4 regions of the Rothia sp. HMSC058E10 genome follow, and region 2 is predicted to be linked to each of the others. Evidence: riboswitches for the same ligand, from Rfam matches in the RefSeq annotation. Region 2 holds a riboswitch; each other region holds the start of a gene.
What was found. A riboswitch is a leader RNA that binds a small molecule or an ion and turns the genes downstream of it on or off. The one in region 2 is predicted to bind S-adenosylmethionine.

Region 1 (5,147 bases), on a different contig from region 2:
GCGCGTGCAGGAGCGCTCGCAGGTCGGCACGCCAAATATTGCGCCCGTTAATGGCACCCGCCACCAGGGTTACGCCGGAGTCTTTGAAGGCGGTCAGCGCCTCGGCATCGTAGAGGGTGGAAACCAGGTCGAGATGCAGCGCCTCAATACCGGTGTCTAACAGCGCGGGCAGGTTCTCGCGCAGATTGCCGTAGGGGCTTGTCACCAGGATTGCGGGACGGTTCGTTTCGGCTGCCAACGCGGTGTAAGTTTTACGCGCCAATTCGGCGATTTTGGCGTTGGGAATGTCGCGGTCCACGGTCAGGCCGGGTTCGTCGAGCTGCACCCACTGCACGCCGCGTGCCGCCAGCTCGGCGAGCACCTGCTGGTAGGCTTTCACGAAATCGTCCAGGCGATCCAGCGGTGTGAACCCTTCGGGCGAACCCTGTTCGGCTTTTGCCCCGAGAAGCAGGGTGAGCGGGCCGACCAGCTGCGGGCGCACCGTCACCCCATGTTCCTTGGCGACTTCAAGCTGCTCGTCAATAGCCTCAAGATTCAGCTTGATCTCGGTATCCGGACCGATCTCGGGCACCAAGTAGTGGTAGTTCGTATCGAACCATTTCGTCATCTCCAGCGGAGGCAGCGTCTCGGTGCCGCGCGCTAGAGCAAAGTACCCGGGCAGATCGAGCAGGCCGCGCGCATCCTTGGCGTCGGCAAGACGCTTGGGCACGAGGGTGAAAAGGCGCACGGCATCGAGCACCTGATCGTAGTACGAGAAAGTCGCCGGGATAGACGAATCGGTTACGCTAAGACCGCGCTCGATCACACGGTCATAGTAGGTGCGCTGCACATCTGCGGCCGCCTGGTGCAGTTCATCCTGCGTGATTTTGCCTTTCCAGAACGCTTCCTGTGCCTTCTTCAGCTCACGGAAACGGCCCACGCGGGGGTAACCGACGATGGTTGCTGCGGGGAATGGGGTGCGGGTCATCCTAGTTCCTTACTGTGGGAGGGTGTCAAATAAAAGGGGAGTTTAGAGGTATTGAAGATCGCTTAGGGGGAGTTTGAAACGGTTCGAGTAGCGCGGAACGTCGAGTTCTTCGAGGACGTCCAGCACAGCCTCATGCTCGTTAAATGTGAAGAAATGCAGGCCGGGGGCGCCAGCATCAAGCACCTTGCGACATTGGTCGAGTGCATGTTCCACGCCGATGCGGTGCATCTCGCGCGGCTCACTCGCGGTTTCCAGGCGATGCGCCAGCTTGCGCGGTACTTCAAGCCCGGCAAGCTCGCACAGCTTCGTCAGCCGAGTCAGCGAGGTAACGGGCATAATACCGGGGATAATGGGCATCTCCACCCCGGCAAGGCGCGCAGCATCCACCAACCCCGAATAGCGCTCGGTCTCAAAGAAAACCTGGGTGATGGCGAAATCCGCCCCGGCACGCTGCTTTGAAAGCAGAATCTCAATGTCTTGAAGAAGCGAGGAAGACTCGGGGTGCTTATGCGGGTATGCCGCAACCCCAATCGATACCTTCCCCGCGGCAAGATGCGCGAAATCCTCACGTTCCACCCTGCGAATCAGCTCCACCAGGTAACGGGCAAAAGGCAGCTCAAGCGAGCGCGTGTTTTCGGGTGGAATATCGCCGCGCAGCGCCAAGAACCCGCGTACTCCAAGCCCCAGAATCAGACGAACCGAGCGTTCCAAATCGGCCACGGAATGCCCCACGCAGATTAGATGTGCCAGCGGGTTCAGCGATGTTTCATGTACCAGGTGATCGAGCAGAGCCAACGTCTTTTGGCGGCGCTGCGCATCGCCCGAATAGGTGACGGAAACGTAATCCGGGTTGGTTTGCTCAAGCTCGGTAATGGTTTTGAGCAGGGAATCGCAGCTTGCGTGCGACCGTGGCGGATACAGCTCGTAAGAAAGAGCCGGGTGAACTGTCGTCATTTTCATTCCTCCGTGTTCACCCGATAGAAGCGTGCCCGAAGGTACGCCGAATCTTAGCAAGACGCGAAGGGAATTCACTTCTATCGGTTCTGGCGGGAGCACCTTGTCCGTCCACCCAATGGGTGGAGGCTGGCGAGGTTGCTGCGACGTCTAAGAGCCAGATCTCTCGGTCGCTCTGGATAGATAACGTTCCTATTCTAGGCAGGATGCGCGGTGTCAGCAAGAATATGTCAACACATGTCGTCGAGCGGTCATAACCGCTTAATATTGTGGGATGCGGCGAAACAATACGTCATACGGGCTCGCGGAGGTGCGGATCGGCGAATTGAAACCTCCACCTGATTTGGCCGCAAGTTCAGCCGCGAGCAGATAATATTTCGACGAGCAGATAGCGGAATGTTATCTGCTCATCACAAAACTATCTGCTCGCGGGAGAAGGCATTCTACAAGGAAAAAACCGGGTATTGTTCTGAGAAAACATGTCGTGTAAACTATGTGCAAGAGTCCCCCGACCGCCTCTACCCGTGAGTCTGCAGGTTCACAGGATATGCGCATATGTCGGGGCCCTTCTTTATCTGCTTCCGGTCTTACTCTAGGGAGTTGCAGAGCGCCGTGAACGTCATGTTGCGACCACATACTGTCAAACACGGTAGAGTAAATGTATGGAACGCATCGAATCTCCCGCATATGCACGCCTGGGTAACTCCGGGCTGGTCGTGCCCTCCGTCGGAATCGGCTGCAACAACCTGGGACGCCCCGGCACCCCCACTCAAACTCAGGAAGGCACCAATGCCGTTATCGCCGCCGCAGTCGAGGCGGGCATCGGCTTCTTCGATATTGCCGACCTGTACGGTGCCGAACCCGGGCTTTCAGAAACCATGTTCGGTACCGCGATGCGCAAACTCAACCTCAACCGCGATGACCTGATCATCGTCACCAAATTCGGGCTCCCTACTGGTACCCTCAACGGCAACGACTGGGATGCACGCGGCTCACGCCGATACATCATGCGTGCCGTCGAAGGTTCACTGCGCCGCCTGGGAACCGAGTACATTGACCTGTATTTCTACCACAGCCCCGACCCGAACACCCCGCTGGAAGAGACCCTGTCTGCGCTCGACACGCTCGTGACCAGCGGAAAGGTGCGTTACCTGGGGCACTCCAACTTTGCGGGGTGGCAGCTTGCCCACGCCGAGCACCTCGCCCGCGAACTCGGCACTGAGCGGTTTATCGCCGCCGAAAACCACTACAACCTGCTGGACCGCCGTGCCGAACTCGAAATTCTTCCCGCCGCCCGCCACTTCGGGCTCGGGGTTCTCCCGTATTTCCCGCTCGCCAACGGGCTTTTGACCGGAAAATACCGCCGCGACAGCATCCCTGCAGGGTCACGTCTGTCGCACTCCAAAGCGCAGGTACTCGCGCAAGCCGATTGGGAACAACTCGATGCCTACCACGAATTTTGTGCCGATCTGGGGATCTCTGAGGTTCAAGCCTCCATCTCTTGGCTCAAACAGCAGAATCCCGTCGCCAGCGTGATCGCCGGGGCAACCGCCCCCGAACAAGTACACGCAAACGCGCAGGCCGCAAGCGTGCGTTTCAACGATGACGAACTGGTGCGGCTCAACGAGATTTTCCCGGCGCCCGAAAGCATCGCGCTTTTCTGAGCAGCCGTGAATATAGCCAGCTGGAAATATAACTAATCCGGAATATACCCAAGCCAGCAAGCGTTTAAAGACTGTGCGGTCTCTCAACCTGTGCCGTACAAGACCCGCATGAAAGATAAAAATACCCGCATGAGCATCACCACCGAGCCGCCGAACCGCGCCAGTGCACTACCCCCGCTCGGGCAGGGCGCGCACACCCGCCGTCTAGGGGTTATCGCGCTGGTGGCAACCTTCGGTGGGCTCCTCTTCGGGTACGATACCGGCGTTATCAACGGCGCCCTCGACCCCATGAGTCGCGAACTCGGCATGGACAACACCATTCAAGGCTGGGTCACAGGCTCCCTCGCCTTCGCTGCCGCCCTCGGAGCCATGGTCACCGGGCGCATCTCAGATGCCATCGGACGACGCAGAACCATCATCGGACTCTCAATCCTCTTCATCGCGGGCGCGCTCGCATGCGTCTTCACTCCCAGCATTGCTGTACTGTTGATGGGTCGTACGATGCTCGGGCTCGCTGTGGGAGGCGCATCCGCAGTCGTACCCGTATTCCTCGCCGAACTTGCACCCTACGAAATTCGCGGCTCACTCTCCGGGCGTAACGAACTCATGGTCGTCGGAGGGCAGCTAGCCGCATTCATCGTGAATGCCATCATCGGCAACCTCTGGGGCGAACACGATAGCGTATGGCGGTGGATGTTCGCCGTCTGCGCCCTGCCTGCGCTCGCGCTTTTCATCGGTATGCTGCGCATGCCCGAATCCCCACGCTGGCTTATCGCGCAGGGGCGCACCGAGGATGCGCGCGCTATTATGCGGCGCATCCGCCCCGCCGAACGTGCTGATGCCGAAATTGCGGACATTGCGCGTTCACTTGAGGAAACGCGCATCCAAATCGGCACGGAGACTAGGGGTAGCACGGGTAAAATCCTGCGTGAAAAATGGTTTGTGCGGATTTTGCTGGTCGGTATTTTGGTGGGTGCCGGGCAGCAGCTCACCGGTATTAACTCCATCATGTACTACGGCATTAAGGTGCTCAAAGAAGCTGGGTTTGACGAGGGCTCGGCGCTCATTGCGAATATCGCGCCGGGCGCTATCGCCGTGGTCGGCTCAATCTTTTCGCTGCGCATGATGGAACGCGTGAACCGCCGCACGATGGTGATCGCTGGGTATTCGCTGACCGCGTTTTTCCACCTGCTGATCGGGGTAGCGTCTATGCTCCTGCCGGAGGGTAGCCCTGCGCGTCCTTATATTATTCTGGCGCTTGTGGTCGGGTTTGTGGGGTCGATGCAGACCTGCCTGAACGTTTCGACGTGGGTGCTGATGAGCGAGCTGTTCCCGCTTCGGGTGCGGGCGGTAGGCATGGGTCTTTCCGCATTTTGCGGCTGGATGATGAACGGCATGCTGTCCCTCGTATTCCCGGTCATTCTGGGTGCGCTGGGGCTGACCGGCTCATTCTTCGGGTTCATGGTGGTGAACGTGCTAATCGCCGTGCTCATGTGGCGTAACCTGCCCGAGACCCGCGGCAAAACCCTGGAAGACGTGGAGGCGGGCGTTATCTCAGGCGC
Region 2 (5,147 bases):
GCATCTCGCTCATGCGACTGCCCAGATTGGGACGTTCATCGGCAAAACGCGGCAGCTCGCGACTGCTGTCGGGCAGAAGCACATGGCACAGCAGGTTACCCAACGCAGTACCCGCACCCAGGGTTATTGCGGTCGCCACGGCGAAAGCTGCGGGCGATGCGCCTACCTCGGTAAAACGCCCCACACCCAACGATCCGCTGGAAATCCAACCCAAAATATAAGCCCACACGCCACAGAGCACGCCCACCAGCGAACCCAACACGAGCGAAGAAAGCGGCAACGCAATCACTCGGTAACGTACCTTCATGGTGATCCACTCATCCACGTGGTCTTCACCTTCACGCAAGAACCACCAACCGGCAACGGTCCCGGCGCCCAGCGAAACCGCCAGACCCGCATACCCTATCCAGCCCAGGCTCTCAGGGATAGCACCCAGAACCGGAAAGAGCGGAAGATCGCCCATCGTCGTCTGCGACCAGCCCACATGCGTGTCAACGCCGAACGCGAACCCGGCGCCGGTAGTCCACGACATCGCGTAAATCACCAAGTTCGGAAGGTAACCAAGCTGCAGCAGGGTCACCGCGAGCGCCCCCACCGGCCCGGCGTGAAGTTCCTGGTAGATTGTTGCAATCTGCGACCAGCGCGTCATCATGGCGATCACCAGCACTAAAGCACCGCCCATAATGAGCGAGAAAATCGCCACCATGGAGGCACGCACAATCGACCACACATAGGAGCTCGCCCACCGCGAGTACTGGCTCATCTGCGAAATCTGTTCAGCGGTGTTCACGCCCACCATACGGGCGAGCGAACGCGATTCATAGTAGCCGCCCCAGATCAACCCGACCAGCACCACTATCTGCGGAATCAACGCCGCACCAACAATACCCAGCAGGTGCCGTTCAGTGCTTGCCCACGCAAAGGCGACGGCAGCAAAAATACCGTAGGCAGCGCACCCTAATAGTACGGGTTTGAAGAATTCCCCTTCATAGGATGCGCGCGCCAATTTCCGCCCAGACCTAAAGCATAGGAGCACCGGAATGATGCTCAGCCCCATGGGCACCAGTGTGAGCATGCCGTGCGGCAAGATAATACCGAACGCATTCGGAATATTCAGCGGCACACCGTGCATGAGCAGCCACAGGTGGGAGGCAAGAGTTGCGAGTGCGGGAAAATCCATGCGGTTAAAACCGTTGGTAAACCACACCGCCATGAGCAGAACGAGCACAAGCCCGAAAGAAAGCGCGGCGGTAAAAACTAATTCAACGATGCCCTGCAGCCAGAGTGGCATAGGGGCAGAATACCGGGATGTAGAAGAGCTACTTTTCATCGTTCTTCCATCATGCCATGAAACCCGCCAGCGCGTGTGAGCCTGCTGGGCTTTCGGGGAAATAGTTCCGGTTAATTGGCGGCTAACCTTCGTTAACCGCTCACCGTGAACATAGGGGTTACACGAACGTTACTGATACGCTCTCACCGCTGCAGCGGCAGGTACAGATAATTGTGCCGAGCATTTCTCACGGTCTTCTCGAACACGCAGGTACTCCCCCGGCGCTTACAGCGAAATACGGGACGGACAATTAGTCTTCGATCCACGGATTCACTGCGGGTACGCCCCAGGACCGGTACACCTCAGCCTTTGAGGAAACGATTTCGAGGTCATGAGCTTGGGCACTCGCCGCCATCAGACCTTCGAGGGCGGCGGTGGGCAGGGGTTCGGCATCTTTACATCCGTGACTGTGGGTGCCGCGCGGGGCGCTGCGTCCTGCCCATTCGAGGCTTACGCGCGCATCCACGTTGATGATGTGGTCGGCAAACCTGTCGAGAAGTTCAGCAATCCAGCGGTCGGTCTCTGGATAGGGGTAGAGTCCTTTGAGCTCGCCTACGCTCAGCACCGAAATGTAGAGGTGTTTATAGGCGCGGTGGCGCAGAAAAGCAACAACTTTGGGATCTGGTGTGGCTTTGCGGATCTCGGCGAGTACATCCGAGTCGAGAAGCAGTCCTGAGGCGCTCATACCCCTATGCTACGCGCAGACCGGCATATTCGACGGCGGGAATACCCTCGGGGTTGGGAAGAAGCAGAAAATTGAGGAATTCGTCGCGCTTAGAAGAAATACGTGCGTAGTCCTGAATACTTACTGCCTGGTAACCGCCGCGTGCGGGTACGGATGCGGCACGCAGATTTTCCTGATAAGAGCGTGCAGGAGTAAGGGGGGATGCTGGAGATGAAGAGCTGTTGTACATTGACAACCATGCGCCGAATGCGCGTTCCTTTCGCGTTGCTCTTGCCTGTACCAAGTGCCACCTGAGGCGGCGAATACAAACCGCTTCGTCATCCGAGCCACCCGTGAACATGGGGTTGGCGTTCGACCATAGTCGGAGCTTATCAGTCGAAACTCTTGAAGCTGAATCCAGGTTACAACAGCTTTCAGGAATCTGTAAACGTGCGAACCCATCAAATTCTTGTGATTTACATAACGTGACTATGGGTGCGTATCTGTATATAACCACCTCATGGTGGCGTAGTGTGAAGTTTTAGGTCTTCAGAGCAGGTCTACACATTCGAGAAGAATCACGGCACACTGGGTAATGTACAGAAATTTATCTTGCCTCTGATATATCACCATGTCACGCCTGCTTTACGCTTCCGGAAAGAAAGAGTGATAACTGTGAAAAAGACTGTACAGATCATGGGGATAGTGGCCGCAATTTTTCTGATCATTGGGTTTGGCTTGTTCATCCTGGCAGGCTGGGGCTCACTCGTGGAATACCACGCCTTCGAGTGGAAGGGCATCGATCCCGCAGGAGCAAGTCCCCTCGTCATGGCGACTAATAATCTGAGCCTATGGTTCCTAGGCACCGGATTCCTCACCGGCATTATCGCCTTAATTCTGCTCTTCACAACGACGACTAGGAATACACGTAAGAAACGCTCAGCCCATCTTGGACAGACCTCATAACGAATTACCGCGCGCTTCTTTGACACCGTTGAGATAATGGAACGGTGAGCACGCCAAACCCTTTCCCCGATATCCCCGTCACCGTTGCGCAGATTATTCGGCAGGCGGGGCATAAGGCATACCAGCGCGGGCTTGCTTATGCCCGTCAGCGTGAAGTGGTGCGCTACACCTACGACGAAGACGAAAACACGCTGGAAGGCCTGGTGAACGGGAGTACCCCTATCCCCTATGAGGTAGATATTCGCTTCTTCCCGGGTTCTGACGCCGATTCCAATCTTTTCAACGCACGATGCACATGCCCGGTCGCCGCCGACTGCAAGCACGCCGTCGCCCTCATGCTCACTGCACTCGACCGTGCCAAGACCGCGCGGAAAGCCCTCGACAATGCGCCTGGTGGCCGCATCCGCCAGTCTATGAACCCGGAGAGGCCAGAAGATACCGTGCGACAGGTTGCGGAGACAGCCGACGATCCCCTGGCGGCCTTGCGCGCATCCGGGGCGATTCGTTCGGCAAGCTCGCTCACCACCGACCCCGAACCTCTCCCCCTGAACGACCACGAGAATACGCATTCTTCGCCCTCGAAAATTTCGGTGTGGCGGCGCGATATGGCGCAGGTTCTCGCCGCCCGGGGCGAAGCATCCGGTATTGATTCGGCACGGGTTCCGGGGGCGCTCGATCTTTCCTTCAGCATTTCGGGTTCGTATGCGCGCGGGCGCAATATTCCCGGTGCAACCCCGCCTATCAATTTGTTGGCGCGGCCACTGATGCAGTCCAAAACCGGGCGCTGGATCAAGGGCGGGCTCAGCTGGGAGACCTTCGCCTCCAGCGTGGGTGGGCCGGTCGGTCGTCACGAGGTGTATCCTGAGCACGAACGGTTCTTTGCCGAAATATACGCTATCGCGCGCCCGTGGCAGAATATGTACTCTTCGCATCGGGACTGGATTTCGCTTACCGCCACGAATTCCACGCTGCTGTGGGATGTTCTGGCGCGCGCAGAGCAGATTGGCCTGCCGGTTCTTCTCGAAGGGTTTGAGGTAACCACTGCGGTTTTACCACCCGCCCGGGTGAGGGTACACGCCGGAGCCGTTGAGGCCGAATCCCGACAGAACGCAGAGGCTGCCGTGAGTGAAGATTCCGCTCCTGACCTGGCTCTTCATGCCGCCTTGGGATGGGAAACCCGCGAAGATAACCGGGTGCGGCAGCTCTGGTTTGATGCCGCGCACTGCCACCCCATCGGCTCGCCACGCTCAGGATTTTTCGCGCTCGGCTCTCTTGTGCAGCGTATTTACGAGGAACAGGCGCATCGAGTGCATTGGAAGAGCACGCGCAAGGGCGCCTTAGATACGCCGCATCGCAATGTTTTTCAGGCTCAATCTTCGCAGGAACAGGCAGAGGAGAGCTCGGACGAAAACGAAAATCCTGAAACGCAGACGGGCGGGCTCATTCCCGAACTTTCGTCCGAGAACGCTGCGACGCCAACTATTCCGGACTTGCCGGAGGGTCTTAACCTGGCGTTTATTCCGCTTGCCGAGCCCTTGGACGCAGCCGCAGAATCGTTGGTATCTCGCGGCGAAATGCGTATTCCGGCGGGCGAGCGCGAGGCTTTTCACCGCGAGTTCTTGCCTACCCTCACGCGGGCCGTCCCATTCCTTACCCCAGACCCGGCTTTGGCGCTGCCGAAGGTTCGTTCACCCTATTTGGTATTTGAGGCGCATTTTGATGATGAGATTTCGCACGATGCGCTCCTGAATTGGTATTGGGAGTACCCGAAGAACCCACTCTATGAAGAAGGCACAGACTCGGGGGTTCGCCGCCTGCCCCCGCTGGGCTCGGGCACAGAACGCGACGAACGTTTTGAGGCGCGGGTGCTACGCGCAGTACGGTCGGCGACTGCATCCAACCCGGTATTGGCAGGCGGGTTCGGGGAACGCCGTTCTCAGGGGTGGGAAACCCGCGATATTCTCGCCCATGTGCTGCCCGCCTTGCGGCGTATTCCCGGAGTTCGCGTGCGGCTGCTCGGTTCCGTACCCGAGTTTACCGAGGCGACCGACGCCATGATTGAGGTCAAGGTGACCGAGGGTAATTCGCGTGACTGGTTCGGGCTGGGTATCGCTATTAAGGTCAATAACTGGACTGTGCCTTTCGCCCAGGTTTTTGAGGCGCTCGATCGGAATCAAGACCGTATTC
Region 3 (5,147 bases), on a different contig from region 2:
CACCTGCTCGAACACTCCCAGCCAGCGGTCGGTCGCCGCGCGCGCCACAACACCGACTGCCACGCTGAGTACCACGCTTGCCAGGGCAGAGGCGCATGCGATCCGCACAGGATCAGGTGCGGAAAGATCGCGTCCTAGTAGAACGCTGAACAGCACGCTCATCCCCGGTACGATCACGAGGGTGCTGAGTGCCGTACCAACTGTGGCGAAGGTGATGGATGAAGACCACCCAACCTTGGCGGTACTGTTCAGACGATAGAGAAAGTTCGTTCGTTTAAACATCGCAGCCTCCTAGATTGCACCCAGAGTGCCATGTACCGTTGCCGCGCGTAGTGCTCGCCTACCCAATAGATATGCCGCGAGCATCCAGAGGGCTGTGACCGCACAGGTTTGCAGTACAACGCCCAGAAAGTCACCGAATGAGTTCATAGGCATCTGCCCAAGCAGAACCTTCACGGGTGCCTGAATCGGAATCAGCGTGCCGAGCCCATCAAGCCATGCAGGCGCGGAACTCTCGGTAAAAAGCACCCCGGAAGCCACGAAAACCGGCACAAGCAGCAGCTCCTCATAGGCGATAGCGTTCGGGGTCGCCACAAAGAACCCTGCAATCACGAAGGTCACCGCCAGACACGAGATCCACAGCAGCGAAAGACCCACCAGATAGCGTGCACCCACCTGAGTAAAGTCTGTAAAATCTACCGAGAAGGTGCACAGCGCCCAGAAAACCCAGGCCAATGGCAGGGCGGCAAGCCCAAAAATGGAGGCAGTTGAGACCACCGCTGCGAGCGCCCGCAGCGGGTTCACGGCACCATTGAGCAGATACACGAACGTTCCCCGGTAGCGCTCAAAGTTGAGGATTCCGGCACTAACAATGCACATGTTCCAGGTGCCGATAATACCTGCGCGAGTCCAGGCGAGGGTTGCATCAACTGGCCAGGCACCGGCGGCGAGCGCCTGCAGGGCCGTCGCCCCAAAGGTACTCAGCAGCAGTAATTGTAGGAAGTAGGGAACTGTGAGGAATTGGCGCAGAGAAAAAGACATCAAGCGAAGTTGCCGGTTCATCGTTTCAGTCCTTCCGCCATGGCCAGGTATGCCTCTTCGAGAGTGGCTGGGCGAGTATACAGTGGTGTGAGCATCTGAACCTCACGCTCAGCGAGAATACGGGTCAGCAGAGCCTCTGCGTGTTCGGTACTGAAGGGGTGCGGCTTTTCCGAAACAGAACGTTCATTCCAGTACACGGTGATCTCCCACTCGCTGCCGCGCGGGGTCAGCAACACTGTTCCCGCATCGCCCAAAGACCGAGCAAGTTCTTGAAGCACCGGCCCGGCATTCGCATCCACACGCCCCACGGTGGTAACGGAGATCCCGGCGTGCGCGGTAATATCCGCCACTGTGCCCGAAACCGCCATGCGACCGGCACCGATGACCGTGACCCGATGCGCTAACTCCTCAATCTCGCCCAGCAGATGGCTCGTGAGTAAAATGGCGGTGCCGTCATCAGCGAGGGCGCGAATTAGCTGGCGTATTGTCAGCGAAATATCTGGGTCAAGCCCATTCGTCGGCTCATCCAAAAGCAGCAGTTTTGGCTCGCCCAGCAGTGCCCGCGCGATGTGCAGACGTTGTTTCATACCGCGGGAAAACTCTTGTACCTTCTTCGCGGCGACATCTGCAAGATCGACCCGTTCCAAAGCGCTCGCCACCTGGGTACGGCGTTTGCGCGCGCTAACTCCGGCAAGGTCGGCGAAGAAGAGAAGATTATCGCGGGCGGATGCTCGCGGATAGAACCCGGTATCCCCGCCGAGTACAAGCCCTAGGGATGCGCGCGCACGCTGGGGGTGTGCAAGCGCATCCACCCCGTCGATGCGAACGGTACCGCTTGTGGGAGTCAGCAGTGTTGCGCACATCTGTACAACCGTTGTTTTCCCCGCTCCATTGGGACCGAGCAGAGCATGAATTTCGCCGGAACTTATGCTGAGTGAAACATTATCGACAGCGGTGAAAGCGCGTTCACCCTTGCCAAAGGTGCGGCATAGCTGTGCCGCGTCAAGAATTGTAGACATTGTGATAAAACCTTGCGGTGCTTAGTCACCCGAAGCCGCTTGAGCATGGTGTTCGCACGCCTGCAATACGTGGGACGGGTGAGATGAATAAGTCGTGAGAGAGGCACTTCTTAGTGCCTGAATAATCCCAAGTCACCGGCTGCAGGTGCGGAAGGTATAACAATAAAACCCTCAGAACTTTGGTGTCCCAAGCGCTCACTATGCGCTTCTGAAATGTATCGAACCAAAGCAGGGTTATTTCTGAAATTTTTAGAGCCCACCATCTGGGCGGGCATTCCGCGAGCCGGTGCGACTTTAGCGGGAAGTCATACCTCATCACTCCTAGATTCAAGGCTTCCACCAGTGTAGCATGGCTCACGATTGCCTACGCTGATGGTAATTTAGCGACGGCTAACGGCAGATCACATGGCTTTAGCGGTTCGGGTACAACATAGGCACGGTCACAAGCGCATAAGTATTGGTGTTTCTCCCAAACAATAGGCTGTCGTGAAAACAGTTCATAAAACGTCATCTTTGCAACAATGCGCCGAAAACGCGCATCCGGCTTGACCATGTGCGCTTCCTATGAAACTCTAGATGCAGGTCATGAGAGCCAGTGATAAGCCCCAGCTAGCTGGCCGGCAACCCTCCTCCGCGGTGGGGTGCCCTGGGTGAGGACCAGGCGTTGAACACAAAGTACAACGCAAGCGCGGGACCGATGTGCCCGATTCTGGTACATCGTTTTTTCGTTTGCAGAGAAGAAAGCCTAAGAACTCTGTACCGAAATCGGCATGCGGCCCCCTGAACTATTACAAGGAGCTTCGCATGAGCAACACTACAGTCCCGACTCCCGCCAATCCCGCCGGTTGGAAATTTGAAACCCGCCAGATTCACGCGGGGCAGGCACCGGATGCTGCAACGGGAGCTCGGGCGTTACCTATCTACCAGACCACCTCGTTCGTTTTCGAGAACGCAGAACAGGCCGCTAACCGTTTTGCTCTCACAGAGCTTGGGCCTATCTATACCCGTCTGAACAACCCCACCCAAGAGGTTATCGAAAACCGCATCGCATCCCTTGAAGGGGGAGTAGGGGCGCTTTTGCTGGCCTCAGGCCAAGCGGCTATTACCTATGCGATTCTTAATATTGCGGGCGCGGGCGACCATATCGTGGCTTCCCCATCGATTTATGGGGGAACCTACAACCTACTTAAATACACGCTTGCCGACCTCGGCGTTGAAACTACGTTTGTTGAAAACCCGGACGACCTGCAGCAATGGCGCGATGCGGTTCGCCCCAACACGAAACTCTTCTACGGAGAAACCGTACCTAACCCCCGGAATGATGTGCTCGACATCGAGCCTATCGCCCAGATCGCCCACGACAATGGCGTTCCCCTAATCGTTGATAACACTGTTCCCACCCCATATCTGGTGCGCCCCATCGAATTTGGTGCGGATGTTGTAATCCATTCCGCCACAAAATATCTGGGTGGGCACGGCACCTCAATCGGCGGCGTTATCGTGGACTCCGGGAATTTCGACTATGGAGCCAATCCCGAAAAGTTCCCCAAGTTCAACGAACCTGCCCCCGGTTACCACGGTCTAGTTTATGCCCGTGACTTGGGCAAAGACTCCGCTTTTGGTGCGAACCTTTCCTATATTCTCAAGGCGCGGGTTTCGCTTCTGCGCGACACCGGGGCGGCGATCTCTCCAACCAACGCCTTCAACATTGGTATCGGTCTGGAGACTCTTTCCCTGCGCATCGAACGCCATATCGAGAACGCGACCAAGGTCGCAAACTGGTTGGAGGAGCATCCGCTGGTCGATCAGGTGATCTGGGCCGGTCTGCCTTCCTCGCCCTGGTACGAGCGAGCCCAGAAGTACCTGCCGAAGGGGCCGGGCGCCGTCGTGGGATTCACCCTCAAAGACGCCGACCTGGAACAGACTCGCACCTTTGTGGATGCTCTGCAGCTGCATTCCAATGTGGCGAATATCGGCGATGTACGTTCGCTTGTTATTCATCCCGCATCCACCACCCACTCGCAGCTTTCCGAGGAAGAGCTAGAGGCAATTGGGGTGAGCAAAAACTTTGTGCGCCTCGCCGTAGGGATCGAGAATATTGACGATATTATCGCAGACCTAGAATTGGGTTTTGCGACTCTGAACGCCTAACCTGCACCGTCGCGACCGGGCTGCACAGTAAGTGCCCGGTCGCGGTATCGGTTTCTCGCCTGCCATTACCAAAACTACCGGTTACCCAGGAGAAAACATGACGGAAAATACCGTACACGCCACCTATCTGTCGCAGCTGCAGTATCCCAGCGCTCAGGGGTACCTGCGGCAGATGGCGATCGGTGATTTCACCCTCGAAAACGGTACCGTGCTTCCACAGGTGAACATTAGCTACGAGACGTGGGGGACTCTTAACGAAGCTGGGGACAACGCGATTCTTATTCTGCACGCCCTCACCGGCGACACCCATGTTTCGCGAGGGATTCCCACATCAGATATGCCTGCACCCAGTATCCGTGCGGTCGAAAGTGATGGTTGGTGGGAAGGTATTGTGGGGCCGGGTGCGGTGGTCGATACTACCAAGTATTTTGTGATAGCCCCCAATATCTTGGGTGGATGCTACGGCTCGACCGGTCCGGCAAGTATCGTACCCGAGGGGTACCCGGGTGCCGGGAAACCCTGGGGGTCACGCTTTCCTCACGTCACTATTCGCGACTCGGTACGAGCCGAAGCCGAACTTATCGCCCGGTTGGGGATTAAGAGTTTTCACCATGTAATCGGAGGATCGCTCGGCGGGGCACGCGCTATCGAATGGGCGGCAACCTTCCCCGAGCTGGTACGTGGATGCGCGGTCATCGCCGCCGGCCCCGCCGCCACTGCCGAACAGATTTCCTGGGCTCACACCCAGAACCTCGCCATCCGTGCTGATGCCAATTTTGCTTCCGGCGATTATTATGGGGGATCGGCACCCACGGCCGGGCTCGCGCTGGCGAGGCGCATAGCCCACACCACCTACCGCAGCCCAGCCGAGTTGGAGCATCGCTTTGGGCGGCAGGCAAACCGCGGCGAATCCACCGACGGCGGGTCCATTGGTGA
Region 4 (5,147 bases), on a different contig from region 2:
CGCCTCCCAAGTTATACTTGGCACTCCGGGCAGAACCTGCATCTAGGTGAAGATTAACGCCTGCCCTGCCGTCAGGGTTAGTAACATTCAAGTCAGCGAAAGACTGCACGATGCGATCCAGTTCTTCCTCACTGGCAAGCTCGCCAGGCATATAGTCCATCTCAACGAATACATCTTTGTGGTAGGGATTTGCATCCATTTTCTTGTAATCGACTTCAGGTCTACCATCACCATCAGCATCGTATCCGTTGATTTCCACGCTGTCGGAAAGCCCATCACCGTCAGTATCAGGTGAAGTCACCTTCGGGGCGACACCCGGGTTACCAGGGGCGACTGGCAACGTGTCTGCCGAGGCGGGCAGAGAATTCAGTGGGACAAGAAACACCAGGCTGACGAATGCCAGCATCAGGCGCGCTATAGTACGTAGTTTCATGAGAGATATTCCTTGTGTCGTTGTGTTGAGCGAGAGGAAATCTTTCTATGAGTGAGCGGTATTCATGGTAGGGAACCTATGGTGTGGCAGATTCCCACATGCGACGATGCGCATTAGTGGCATTGTGGTGCCGTTTGAGCAAGAGAGTGGTATATGAACGGTTGTATATGAATAACCGATAGATAAGATTTCACCTGCATCCTAGCACCGTAAAATTTTATAAATCTGTGACATAAAACAAGTTTTGGGAGCGGACCATATCACAGGAACAAGTAAAGGTTTCTGGCAACATAACCCGCTCCCGCACGCTGGCAGCATACAAGGCTAGCGAATAAGACCTTGCTCTCGTGCATCATCAGCCGTTATGAGATTAATCTCAATCTCTGGTGGAGGTTCAGGGATTATCTCACGTCCGTGACTGACGGCTTGGGCCGGGAACCGCATCGTTTTCAGATCGCTGGGTGCACTCAGAACGCTCTCGTATCCGTTGTTGTTGAGGTCTTTGGCGACGGGCACATCATCAATCTTACCGTTGTGATTAAAGTCTATGTTTCGATCTGCAGGTTTGCCCTCATAGAGGTATCCGCGAGCTTTGAAGCCGAACCCGCGCCGCTCACTGAGCGCCGACTCATCAAGGCTTAGCGCGTCCGTCTGGGAGTACCCAAAATAGAACGTTCCGTCTTTCTTAGGAACACCAGTGAGCTGGTAATCGTAGTTCATCACACTGAAGTAATGGGGTTTGCCGTTCTCACTATCATTGCCGCCGTGATCAAGACCCAAATTATGCCCAAGCTCGTGTAGGAAAGTGCCCACGCGAATATCGCTGCTGGCGCCACCCCAGTAGGTTTTCCCGACGGTCACGATAAACCCGGCTTTGTTCTTGTACCCCAAGCCCGATGAGCTGTTATGTCCGTGGTAATCACCCCAGATCATGTAATGGAAAATGCCCTCGCGGGCAGGGTTGAAATGACGGGCCTTAATACGTGCCCAATCGCCCATATTCCGCAGTCCCTGATGCGGCACCTCATTACCGCCGCCCAGATTGTACTTAGCGCTTCGGGCGGACCCAGCGTCTAGGTGCAGGTTAATGCCCGGTTTTCGATCAGGATTACTGATATTAAGTGTGGCGAAGGATTGCACGATTCGGTCCAAATCTTCTTCGCTGCCGAGCTCACCGGGCATGTAATCCATCTCGACGAATACGTCCTTATGGTTAGGGTTCGCACCCATCGCGGGATAATCGACGTCAATAGCGCCGTCACCATCGGCATCGTAACCGTACATCTCCCAAGAATCGAGAATACCATCGCCATCAGTGTCATAGGCGGGAACCGAGGCAGCGGAGGTGGGCAGGATATTCAGCAGCACCAGGCTGGCAACCGCCAGCGTCATGTGCGCCGTGCGACGCATCTTCATGAGAGTGAGTCCTTTAGATATGTATATGTTGAGTGAATACGAAATCTTCATATCGGCAGCCCGCAAGCCCAGAATGATGCGCCCATGCGGCGGTGAAACACAGAGACTCGCCGGAACATACACGCGACAATAGGCCCGAAATGAGCGCGGAATACAGAATATCTTCCGCATAATTTGAGGATGCTCAGATCCGGGTGAGTGAGCGTTTTATCGTAAAGATTTCATGTTTATCTTATATTGTTTAGGATTTCTGGGGTATATCCCGTAAAATTATTACTGGCGTGTAATCCGAGCGCCACTTATTCACCCAACCACTCATAGGAGTCATTGTGACCCACGCATCTACGCGGGGAGGTCTAACGCGCCGTCGTGTTCTGGCGGGCGCCGCATGGACAACCCCAATTATTGTTTCTTCCGCTGTAGTTCCGGCTTATGCGGCTTCGTATGATGACACACGCCCTGACTACGGTATTTTTACCCAGGCGTTCGTCACCCACCAGGAACTAGACACTAACAGTTTCCTGGGGCTAGATTCATTTAGCGGCCCGGTTGAGAACGAGCAGGCCAATGTTCCAGCAGGTTCCAGTGGTCTCTACTCGGCTGGCGGCGGTAAGTTTACCCCCGGCGGCAGCATCGGCAAGGCAAAGTGGGGCGGTGCAGGTTTCTGGTTCTCAGCACCCAAGGCAACCACTAAAGACGGCAAGCAGACATACTACTCGGGCACCACTACCCTACTCGCCGGTGCGCGCCTGCGCTTGGAGCACCGTTTCGTTTTCCCCGACTGGGCCGAGATCGACGGGGCAGAACCTCCGGGCTGGAATAAAAATACTGACGATTTTGCGGTTTCCCTCGCCGTTAACCCCACGTCAGAAAACGGCGATAATCCCCAGCTCGTCGCCTTCAACGGTGGTGCTATGTACGGTTACTTCAGCGAGATGACCGCCAACGGCAATGAGCTGATAGGCTACGTCGATATTACGCTTGACCATGATGTTGTAGCTTCCAGTCATAACGGCGGCGGGACTCAGGTCTACAACCAGATCTTGGCCAGCCAGTTCGGTACACATTTTGAAGATTTCTATCTCGAACGCTACGGTGTGACCACCACCTTGACGATCCTCAGCGGCACTCTGCGCTACGAACCTGAGAATGGTGCCCCCAAGAGTGATATTGACCTGACCGGTCAGCAGGCTGTGGCATCCATCGATCATGTTGGCGAACCTGAGAATCCAGATCCGAGCACTCCCAGCGACAAGTCAAAGTCCAACTCGACGGGATCAACGGGTGACCAGAAAAACAAGGATCAAGAGAGCGACTTCACCGTCCGTAACGATATTCAGATCGATCCTAACGACTGGTTATCCGGGCAGAAAAACCCTAACGGAGCCTCGAAAGGCTCAACCAACGCACAAAAACAGAACTAATCGGTAATTTTGGGTGAGTAAACGGCACTCCCGCCGGGTAAATCCTCTTGACGAGGCGCATCCCGGTGGGAGTGTTTTTCTTGTATTGTTCGCGAGCAGGTGGTTTTTGACCCGAGCAGGTAGGAGAATCCTACCTTGTCGGCAAAATCCTACCTGCTCGCGGGTATAGGGCGTGGGGTGGATGGCGGGCGCAATATTGCGGAATGTTACGAACGTGGCGCATACACGCGCAATATGACGGGGTGTCTTTGCACCTGCGCCAGCTACAAGGTTTACTAGATTGGTAATCCATCTAGAGCGACCGAGAGACCTGGCTCGACGACGTCGCAGCAACCTCGCCTGCGGTGGCGCATCATGCGCCTTCATAACGCCGAAGGTGCTAACGCCAGCAACCGATGGGAGATACTGTGGGACTTCCCTCCCCTTTTTCATTCACGAATCCTCTAGCACCCACCCCCAACCCCGCGCACGAATCTGACGAGGCGCGGGTAGCGTTCTGGGAAAAACAAGCCGAGCGCTTAAGCTGGGGCAAGACTTGGGACAACGCACACACCTTCCAGAAACCGCAGGTTATCGGAACCGATGCTGAGGGCATCGAAGAATACTCCGTACCCGAGATTAAGTGGTTCGAGGGCGGCAAACTCAACGTCGCCTACAACTGCGTGGACCGCCATGTGGAGGCGGGCCGCGGCGACAAAGTAGCCCTCTATTTCGAGGGCGAACCCGGCGATCGTGAAGCTATCACCTACGCCGAACTGCAGCGACGCATCGCCCGCGCCGCCAACGGCCTGCTCAAACTCGGCGTGCGTAAAGGCGACCGCGTGGTGATCTACCTGCCGGTTATTCCCGAAACCATTATCTTCACGCTTGCGTGCGTGCGCATCGGCGCAATTCACTCACTCGTATTTGGTGGGTTCTCGGCGGAGGCGCTGAAATTCCGGGTGGAAGACACCGGCGCGAAGGTTCTGATCACCACCGACGGGCAGAACCGCCGCGGCAAGGTCGTGCCCGTGAAGGTGAATGCCGATGAAGCATGCTCGGGTGAGAACAATATCGAGCATGTGATCGTGGTGGACCGGACAAGCGCCGCAGACCCCGTGGCGCACGCGCAGGTTCCTTGGACGACCGGGCGCGATATTTGGTATCACGACCTGGTGGACGATCAGCCCGATACCCATGAGTACGAGCTGCATGATGCCGAGGACCCGCTGTTTATCATTTATACCTCTGGCACCACGGGCAAGCCCAAGGGCCTGGTGCACACGATGGCGGGGTATTTGGTGCAGACCGCATACACTCACGCGCTGCTGTACGATCTGCTGCCGGACTATGTGGATGACGACGGGGTGCTGCGCCCCGATGAGCTGTCTGCCGTGAACGACCCGGCGAAGGTTGAATCGACTGTGCATTGGTGTACCGCCGATCTCGCGTGGGTGACCGCGCACACCTACGAAATCTATGGTCCGCTCGTGAATGGGGTTACCGAGGTTATTTTCGAGGGTACCCCCAATACTCCGCATTATGGCCGTCATTTCGAGGTTATCGAACGCTACGGCGTCACCAATTACTACACCGCTCCAACCCTGATTCGTTCCCTCATGGGGGCTTTTCCTGACGGCCCCGAACCCGGAAAATACGACTTCTCAACTGTGCGTCTGCTCGGGTCTGTGGGCGAGTCCATTAACCCTCAGGCGTGGAAGTGGCTGCGCAAGCACGTGGGGGGGGGTACCGCATCGTTTATCGATACGTGGTGGCAGTCCGAAACCGGCTCGACCATATGCTCCCCGCGACCACATGACCCCGCCTTCGCGCCCGAAGGGGCCTTCCCCGAAGGTACCCCGCGCTGCACTCCCCTTCCCGGATGCGCCACCCGC

Region 1: another riboswitch for S-adenosylmethionine. It lies ahead of HMPREF2609_RS06040 (methylenetetrahydrofolate reductase); the one in region 2 lies ahead of HMPREF2609_RS07995 (nuclease PIN).
Region 3: another riboswitch for S-adenosylmethionine. It lies ahead of HMPREF2609_RS02445 (bifunctional o-acetylhomoserine/o-acetylserine sulfhydrylase); the one in region 2 lies ahead of HMPREF2609_RS07995 (nuclease PIN).
Region 4: another riboswitch for S-adenosylmethionine. It lies ahead of HMPREF2609_RS09525 (AMP-binding protein); the one in region 2 lies ahead of HMPREF2609_RS07995 (nuclease PIN).

What each region holds. Positions count from the first base shown of each region.
Region 1 is NZ_KV797630.1:72,854-78,000, reverse strand. It holds gene metE (5-methyltetrahydropteroyltriglutamate--homocysteine S-methyltransferase) at 1-967, opposite strand, end outside; gene HMPREF2609_RS06040 (methylenetetrahydrofolate reductase) at 1,010-1,921, opposite strand; SAM riboswitch class I at 1,999-2,107, opposite strand; gene HMPREF2609_RS06035 (aldo/keto reductase) at 2,584-3,585, shown strand; gene HMPREF2609_RS06030 (sugar porter family MFS transporter) at 3,694-5,147, shown strand, end outside.
Region 2 is NZ_KV797640.1:118,572-123,718, forward strand. It holds gene HMPREF2609_RS07985 (cell division protein PerM) at 1-1,291, opposite strand, end outside; gene HMPREF2609_RS07990 (PIN domain-containing protein) at 1,581-2,015, opposite strand; gene HMPREF2609_RS07995 (nuclease PIN) at 2,020-2,298, opposite strand; SAM riboswitch class IV at 2,277-2,405, opposite strand; gene HMPREF2609_RS08000 (hypothetical protein) at 2,670-2,960, shown strand; gene HMPREF2609_RS08005 (DEAD/DEAH box helicase) at 3,005-5,147, shown strand, end outside.
Region 3 is NZ_KV797613.1:62,854-68,000, forward strand. It holds gene HMPREF2609_RS02430 (hypothetical protein) at 1-282, opposite strand, end outside; gene HMPREF2609_RS02435 (hypothetical protein) at 292-1,041, opposite strand; gene HMPREF2609_RS02440 (ABC transporter ATP-binding protein) at 1,059-2,060, opposite strand; SAM riboswitch class IV at 2,642-2,755, shown strand; gene HMPREF2609_RS02445 (bifunctional o-acetylhomoserine/o-acetylserine sulfhydrylase) at 2,865-4,211, shown strand; gene HMPREF2609_RS02450 (homoserine O-acetyltransferase MetX) at 4,309-5,147, shown strand, end outside.
Region 4 is NZ_KV797643.1:24,267-29,413, reverse strand. It holds gene HMPREF2609_RS09540 (C4-dicarboxylate ABC transporter substrate-binding protein) at 1-433, opposite strand, end outside; gene HMPREF2609_RS09535 (zinc metalloprotease) at 758-1,849, opposite strand; gene HMPREF2609_RS09530 (hypothetical protein) at 2,179-3,273, shown strand; SAM riboswitch class I at 3,559-3,675, shown strand; gene HMPREF2609_RS09525 (AMP-binding protein) at 3,681-5,147, shown strand, end outside.